Regions from separate parts of the Micromonospora sp. NPDC003816 genome, predicted to be linked through region 1. Evidence: predicted binding sites of a transcription regulator. Region 1 holds the regulator's gene; the other holds the start of a gene.
What was found. The regulator HrcA, encoded in region 1, represses chaperone genes, less so after heat shock. The targets are predictions, from matches to a motif close to GGTTNGCACNCTCNNNNNGAGNGTGCNAACC.

Region 1 (4,022 bases):
GTGGCCATGCCCGGCCTCCTTCCAGCAGGCGAACCCGTACCCGTCGACGGGTCGCTGCCCGCCTCCGCCCGCGCCCACGTAGGGCAGCGGGGCTTCGGGGTGTACGTGCACGTGCCGTTCTGCGCCAGCCGCTGCGGCTACTGCGACTTCAACACGTACACCGCGGAGGAACTCGGCGGCGGCGCGAGTCGCGAGGGGTACGCCGACACGGTGCTCGCCGAGCTGGCGCTGGCCGCGCGGGTGCTGGACGGGACACCACCGGGCCGGGTGGAGACGGTCTTCGTCGGCGGCGGTACCCCCACCCTGCTGCCCGCCGACGACCTGGCCCGCATCCTCGACGCGATCGACCGCACCTGGGGGCTGGCTCCCGACGTCGAGGTGACCACCGAGGCCAACCCGGAGTCGGTCGACCCCGTCTCGCTCAAGGAGCTGCGGGCCGCCGGCTACACCCGGATCTCGCTCGGCATGCAGTCGGCCACGCCCGGGGTGCTCGCCGTGCTCGACCGTCGGCACCGGGCCGGTCGCGCACCGGCCGCCGCACTGGAGGCGCGTGACGCCGGTTTCGCGCACGTCAACCTGGACCTGATCTACGGGACGCCGGGGGAGCGGGCGGAGGACTTCGCCGAGTCGTTGGCCCAGGTGGTGGCGGCGGGCGTCGACCACGTCAGCGCGTACGCCCTGATCGTCGAGGACGGCACCCGGCTGGCCGCGCGGATGCGTCGCGGCGAGTTGCCGTACCCGGACGACGACGTCGCCGCGGAGCGGTACCTGGCCGCCGAGGCCGCCCTCGGCGCGGCCGGTTTCTCCTGGTACGAGGTGTCCAACTGGGCGCGGACGCCGGCCGCCCGGTGTCGGCACAACCTGCTGTACTGGACCGGCGGCGACTGGTGGGGCCTCGGCCCGGGGGCGCACAGCCACGTCGGTGGCGTGCGCTGGTGGAACGTCAAACACCCCCGCGAGTACGCGAGGCGGCTGGCCGCCGGTGAGTCTCCCGGGTCGGCCCGGGAGGTGCTCACCGACGGCGAGGCGCACATGGAGGACGTCATGCTCCGGCTGCGGCTCGCGTCCGGGCTGCCGCTGGACGTCCTCGACGACGCCGGTCGGGCCGCTGCCGCGCAGGCGGTGGCGCAGGGACTGCTCGCCGCGCCCGCCCACGCGGCCGGCCGCGCCGTTCTCACGGTGCGCGGCCGGCTGCTCGCCGACGCCGTGGTGCGGGACCTGCTGCCCTGACCGCCGTCCCCGAGGTCAGGGCTTCACGAAGCCGAGATCAGCGCTTCACGAAGGCGTAGGTCATCGGGTACCGGTAGAGGGCGCCCTCGTTGGCCTTGACCCCGGCGATGATCCCGAAGATCACCGGCACGATCCAGACCAGGAACGGCACGAAGAACAGCAGCCCGCAGGTGATCGCGGTGAGCACCCAGCTGAGCAGCCCGGCGATGGCCCAGGTGAGCTGGAAGTTCAGGGCGGCCACCGAGTGCGCCCGGACCACCGGGCTCTGCTGCCCCCGGGTCATCATCGCGATCAGCGGCGCGACCCAGCCCAGCAGACCGCCGCCCACGACCACCCCGAGCGGGCCGCCGAAGTGGGCGATCAGGGTCCAGGTCTTGTCCTCGTTGCTGGCGTAGCCGCCGCCGGGGGGACCGTAACCGCCCGTCGGGTACCCGACACCGGGCGCGCCGCCCGGCGGGGGGTACTCACCCGGCGGGGGATAACCGCCGGGCGGCGGGTAGCCGCCGGGCGGGGGGTAGTCACCCGGAGTGCCGTAGCCGCCGGGCGACGGGGGCTGGTCGCCGGTGGGCGGCGGATAGCCGCCGGGCGGGGGATAGCCGGGCTGGCCCGACGAGCCCGACAGTGGGGACGTGGGGTCGTCGCCGGATCCTGGAGGACGAGGTGGTTCAGTCATGTGGTCACGGTAGGTGCCAGCGGCAACGGCGCACCATAGCGACACCGGGGAGTGTCAACCCGCCGATCGGTTTCCGGACATCCGGGAAGTCTTGATCATCGCGGGCACGGGAACGCCGACGTAGACTGGCACTCGCTACAGTCGAGTGCCAGAGTGTTCCTCTGGCACTCCGGGCGCTCCGGGCTGACCTGCGACAGGAGGTGGGGAGGATGGGTCTCGACGACCGGAAACTCGCCGTGCTCCGGGCGATCGTCGAGGACTACGTCGCCACCCAGGAGCCGGTCGGCAGCAAGGCCCTCGTCGAACGGCACCAACTCGGTGTGTCCCCCGCCACGGTCCGCAACGACATGGCCGTGCTGGAGGAGGAGGGCTACATCCGCCAGCCGCACACGAGTGCCGGGCGGGTGCCCACCGACCGTGGCTACCGCCTCTTCGTCGACCGGCTCAGTCGGGTCAAGCCGCTCAGCCCCGCCGAACGGCGGGCGATCGAACGGTTCCTGGTCGGCGCGGTGGACCTCGACGACGTGGTGCACCGCACCGTACGCCTGCTCGCGCAACTCACCCGTCAGGTCGCCGTGGTGCAGTACCCGAGCCTGGCCCGCTCCACCGTCCGGCACCTGGAACTCGTGCCGATCTCCACCACCCGGCTGACGCTGGTGATGATCGCCGACACCGGCCGGGTCGAGCAGCGGCTGGTCGAACTGCCCGCGCCGGTCCCCGCCGACGACGTCCTGGACCTGCGCCGACTCGTCAACGAGAAGCTGGTCGGCACCCGCCTGTCCGACACGCCACCGCTGGTGCAGACACTCATCGACGAGTGCGCGCCGCACCTGCGGGCGGCCATGACCACGCTCTCCACCGTCCTGCTGGAGACCCTCGTCGAACGGCACGAGGAGCGGCTCGCCCTGGCCGGCACCGCCAACCTGGCCCGGGGCGGCCTGCTCGACTTCCAGGGGTCGCTGCGCCCCATCCTCGAAGCGCTCGAGGAGGAGGTGGTGCTGCTCAAACTCATCGGCGAGGTCGAGCCGAGCACGCTGCGGGTCCGCATCGGCGACGAGAACCAGATCGACAACCTACGGGCGGCGTCCGTGGTCAGCACCGGATACGGCCCGGGCGCGACCATCGTCGGGGGGATGGGCGTGCTGGGTCCGACCCGGATGGACTACCCCGGAACAATCGCCACGGTGAGGGCCGTGGCACGCTACGTGGGCGAGCTGCTGGCCCAGAACTGACCAGTCAGGGCCGACGGCAGGCTGCCGCCACCGACCGGCGTAACGCGAGACGAACACGAGGACACGGAACCCAGTGGCCAGGGACTACTACGGCATTCTCGGCGTGAGCCGAGGGGCCTCCGACGACGAGATCAAGCGCGCCTACCGCAAGCTGGCGCGCCAGTTCCACCCGGACGTGAATCCGGACCCGGAGGCCCAGGAGAAGTTCAAGGACATCAACGCCGCGTACGAGGTGTTGTCCGACGACCGGAAACGGCAGATCGTCGACCTCGGTGGCGACCCGCTCGCCCCGGGCGGCGGCGGTGCCGGTGGGCCGGGCGGCCCCGGTGGCGCCGGACCCTTCGTCGGCTTCCAGGACATCATGGACGCCTTCTTCGGCGGGGCCACCGGCGCCGGGCGTGGCCCGCGACCGCGTACCCGGCCCGGGGCCGACGCGATCCTGCGGCTCGAACTGGACCTGCAGGAGACCGCCTTCGGGGTCGAGGCACCGATCACGGTCGACACCGCCGTGCTCTGCACCACCTGCACCGGGGCCGGTACCGCCGCCGGCACCCACCTGGCCACCTGCGAGGCGTGCGGTGGTCGGGGCGAGGTGCAGTCGGTGCAGCGCACCTTCCTCGGCCAGGTGGTCTCCGCCCGGCCGTGCACGGTCTGCCAGGGCTACGGCACGACCATCCCGCACCCCTGCCCCACCTGCGCCGGTGACGGCCGGGTCCGCACCCGCCGCTCGCTGACCGTGAAGATCCCGGCCGGCGTCGAGGACGGGATGCGGATCCGCCTGGCGCAGCAGGGCGAGGTCGGCCCGGGTGGCGGCACCGCCGGTGACCTCTACGTGGAGATCCACGAGCGGCCGCACGACGTCTTCTCCCGCAAGGGCGACGACCTGC
Region 2 (4,022 bases), on a different contig from region 1:
TACCGGCCCGGCGGCGGGCCGGATCGCAGAAGACCGCGTCGACCCGGGTCACGTCGAACGCAGTCGCGTCGCCACACTCGACGGTGACGAGGTCGGCCACCCCGGCAGCGAGAGCGTTCGCCTCGGCGAGCGCGGCGGTGAGCGGGTCGGCCTCCACCGCGTACACCCGGATGCCGGCACGGGCGGCGGCCAGCGCGTCGGCGCCCAACCCGCAGCCCAGGTCCGCCAGGGTGCCCACCCCGGCGGCCCGCAGTCGTCGGGCCCGACGGTCCGCCACGATCCGCCGGGTGGCCTGCTCCAGACCGGGCCGGGTGAAGAACATGGCGCCGGCCTCCGACCCGAACTTGCCGGTGGCGCGGCGGCGCAACTCCGACTGGGTCAGTGCCGCCGCCGCCAGTCCGGCCGGCACCCCTGCCGCGCGGAGCGTGGCCGCCGCGTGCAGCGGGTCGCCGCCGGCCACCCGCCCCGCCGCGTCGAGCGCCGCCGACCCCTCGTCGGTACGCAACACGGCGAACTGCTCCAGATCCACCCGCCCATTGTCCGGGCCGCCACTCGTCCCCGCCCCGACCGCCCCCGCCCCCGATCCGACCGCCCCCGCCCCGACGCCCCCGCCCGGCGCTGGCCGACGCTGTCCGGTCCATGATCGTGCTCGATCCAGGATCGAGTGGTCTCGCAGTCGCCGGGATGCCACTCGATCCTGGATCGAGCGTGACCTTGACGCCGTTCGCGGCATCCCGTCCACCCGTCGGTCGTGCGGCAGCCCGCACCGTCGTCCTGCCGATCATGGAGTGGTGGCTCGGGCAATGCCCTGGATCGGGCGTTTCGTCGACCACAACTCCATGATCGACGGGCGACGGGCGAGGGTACGGCGGGAGCAGCGGCGAGCGACGGGCCGCGAAGCGACGGGGCGGCGGCGAGCGACGGGGCCACGAGGTGGGGCGGCGGTGGCGGGGCGAGTCGCGGGTGGTGAAGCGTCGACTACGGCGGCGGGTGCTGGGTGGCAGCGCCAGCGTCAGTTACGGCGGCGGGTGCTGTGGGTGGCGAGAACGAGCGTCAGCGCCCGGGTGTGGGCGTGGGTGTGGGGGCGGTCAGCGGGTGGGGTGGTGGGTGTCGACGAAGGCGTGCCAGGCGGCCGGGGTGAAGGTGAGCGCCGGGCCGGTCGGGTCCTTGCTGTCGCGTACGGCGACGACGCCGGGCAGGTTGTCGGCTACCTCGACGCAGGCGCCGCCATTTTGATTGCTGCGGGAGGACTTGCGCCAGGCGGCACGGGTCAGGTCCATGAGTTCGCCACTTCCTCGATCAGGCGGGCGGACTGCCGGCGCGGCAGCGCCTCACCGGCCACAGTCTCCCAACGCCGTCCGAGGCTGGCAAGCTCGTTCGGGCTGTCCACGGTGTGCCCCCGGAGTTGGTTGTCCAGGTGGGCCACCTCGGTGCCGTCGGCGAGCCGGGCCAGGACGAACGGCCCGGCAAGTCCGCCGTACCACGGGGTCTCGGCCGGCACGATCCGTACCTGGACGTGCGAATGGTCGGCGAGGGCGCGCAGGTGCTCCAGTTGCTCGCGCATGGTCGTGCGCTCGCCCACCTGGCGACGCAGCGTCTGCTGATCGAGCACCGCGACGAGCTGTGGCGGCTCCTCGCGGGCGAGGATCTCCTGCCGTGCCATCCGGGCCAGCACCCGCTTCTCGATCTGCTCGTCGGTCAGCGGCGGCCCGGCCCGCAACATCGCCCGCGCGTACGCCTCGGTCTGGAGCAGGCCCGGCACCACCGCCGGGTCGTACCAGCGCAGCGCGATGGCCTCGCGCTCGATCTCGCCCCACGGTCGGAACCAGTCCGGCTCGGCGTGCAGCCGGATCAGCTCCAGTATCCCGACGAAGAGTCCGCCGGTCTCCAACACCTTGTCGAGCCGGGCCAGGTAGTCGGCGCTGAGCTGGTTCTGCCCGGTCTCCATCGCGCTGATCGACGACGGAGCGTAGTTGACCATCTTGCCCAGTTCTTCCTGGCTGAGCCCGCGCAGCTTGCGGGCCCGGCGTAGTTGGTCGCGCAGGAAACCCAGGGTTGGCATGTCCGCCATCTGTCCGCCCTCCGTCACGTAGTCGCGCCGGAGAGTAAGGATTGGTCGTTCGGGGCGGAAGCGAGTGTCGGCGTGTCGCGGTCAACCGTTGGCGAACGGTGAAGAAAGAGTGGCGCAAGAGTGCGGAAAGAGTGGCGACACGGGGTGGTGGGTTGGCACTCTCCTTGACGGAGTGCTAGCCGAGGAATAACCTGCGATTAGCACTCTCACCCTGAGGGTGCCAACGTCCGGGCCCTGGTGCCCGGGGGTTGAACGCCAGGCGGACCGGCACCCGCGACGACGGTCCCGCCCGGTGGCATGTGGCAATTGACGCCGGTCGGCATGCCGATCGGTAACGAAACCAAGTACCCCAGGAGGGTATGCCCGTGACTACCGCGACCAAGGTTGCGATCAAGCCGCTCGAGGACCGCATCGTGGTCCAGGCGAACGAGGCCGAGACCACCACCGCCTCGGGCATCGTGATCCCCGACACCGCCAAGGAGAAGCCGCAGGAGGGCACCGTCCTCGCTGTCGGCCCGGGCCGGATCGACGACAAGGGCAACCGCGTGCCGATCGACGTCTCCGTCGGCGACACCGTCCTCTACTCGAAGTACGGCGGCACCGAGGTCAAGTACGCCGGCGAGGAGTACCTGGTGCTCTCCGCCCGCGACGTCCTCGCGGTCATCGAGAAGTAACCAACCGATCAGTGACGTTGCCCCGGTCCGGTTCGCCGGGCCGGGGCAACCTCGCGTCGAAGGGACATTCATGGCGAAGATCCTGAGCTTCTCGGACGACGCCCGGCACCTGCTGGAGCACGGTGTCAACGCGCTCGCGGACGCGGTCAAGGTCACCCTCGGGCCGCGCGGGCGCAACGTCGTCCTGGACAAGAAATTCGGTGCGCCGACGATCACCAACGATGGTGTGACCATCGCCAAGGAGATCGAGCTCACCAACCCGTACGAGAACCTCGGCGCGCAGTTGGTCAAGGAGGTGGCGACCAAGACCAACGACGTCGCCGGCGACGGGACCACCACCGCGACCGTGCTGGCCCAGGCCATGGTCCGCGAAGGTCTGCGCAATGTCACCGCGGGCGCCAACCCGGCCGGCCTCAAGCGGGGCGTCGACGCGGCCGCCGCGAAGGTCTCCGAGGCGCTGCTCGGCAAGGCCGTCGAGGTCGCCGACAAGAAGGCCGTGGCGCACGTCGCGACGGTCTCCGCGCAGGACGCCACCATCGGTGAGCTGATCGCCGAGGCGATGGAGCGGGTCGGCCGCGACGGTGTGATCACCGTCGAGGAGGGCTCCGCCCTGCACACCGAGCTGGACGTGACCGAGGGTCTCCAGTTCGACAAGGGCTTCATCTCGCCGAACTTCGTCACCGACGCGGAGTCGCAGGAGTCCGTCCTGGAGGACGCGTACATCCTGATCACCACGCAGAAGATCTCGGCGATCGAGGAGCTGCTGCCGCTGCTGGAGAAGGTCCTCCAGAACAACAAGCCGCTGCTGATCGTCGCCGAGGACGTCGAGGGCCAGGCCCTGTCCACCCTGGTGGTGAACGCGATCCGCAAGACCCTCAAGGTCTGCGCGGTCAAGGCCCCCGGCTTCGGTGACCGCCGCAAGGCGATGCTCCAGGACATGGCGATCCTGACCGGCGCCGAGCTGGTCGCGCCCGAGCTGGGCTACAAGCTCGACCAGGTCGGCCTGGAGGTGCTGGGCACCGCCCGGCGCATCGTGGTCGACAAGGAGAACACCACGATCGTCGACGGTGGCGGTCAGGGCACCGAGGTCACCGACCGGGTCGCCCAGATCCGCAAGGAGATCGAGGCGTCGGACTCCGAGTGGGACCGGGAGAAGCTCGCCGAGCGGCTGGCCAAGCTCTCCGGCGGCATCGCGGTGGTCAAGGTCGGCGCGGCCACCGAGGTCGAGATGAAGGAGCGCAAGCACCGCATCGAGGACGCCATCGCCGCGACCAAGG

Region 2: groES (co-chaperone GroES) is a predicted target of HrcA. The motif match lies at 2,267-2,297, and genes of this name have one in related genera.

Annotation. Positions count from the first base shown of each region.
Region 1 is NZ_JBIANP010000016.1:33,516-37,537, reverse strand. Features, by position in the region: gene hemW (radical SAM family heme chaperone HemW) at 7-1,230, shown strand; gene ACFYTT_RS29160 (DUF4870 domain-containing protein) at 1,268-1,903, opposite strand; gene hrcA (heat-inducible transcriptional repressor HrcA) at 2,113-3,135, shown strand; gene dnaJ (molecular chaperone DnaJ) at 3,209-4,022, shown strand, end outside.
Region 2 is NZ_JBIANP010000004.1:414,432-418,453, forward strand. Features, by position in the region: gene ACFYTT_RS17635 (methyltransferase domain-containing protein) at 1-529, opposite strand, end outside; gene ACFYTT_RS17640 (DUF397 domain-containing protein) at 1,089-1,280, opposite strand; gene ACFYTT_RS17645 (helix-turn-helix domain-containing protein) at 1,271-2,071, opposite strand; gene groES (co-chaperone GroES) at 2,431-2,745, shown strand; gene groL (chaperonin GroEL) at 2,816-4,022, shown strand, end outside.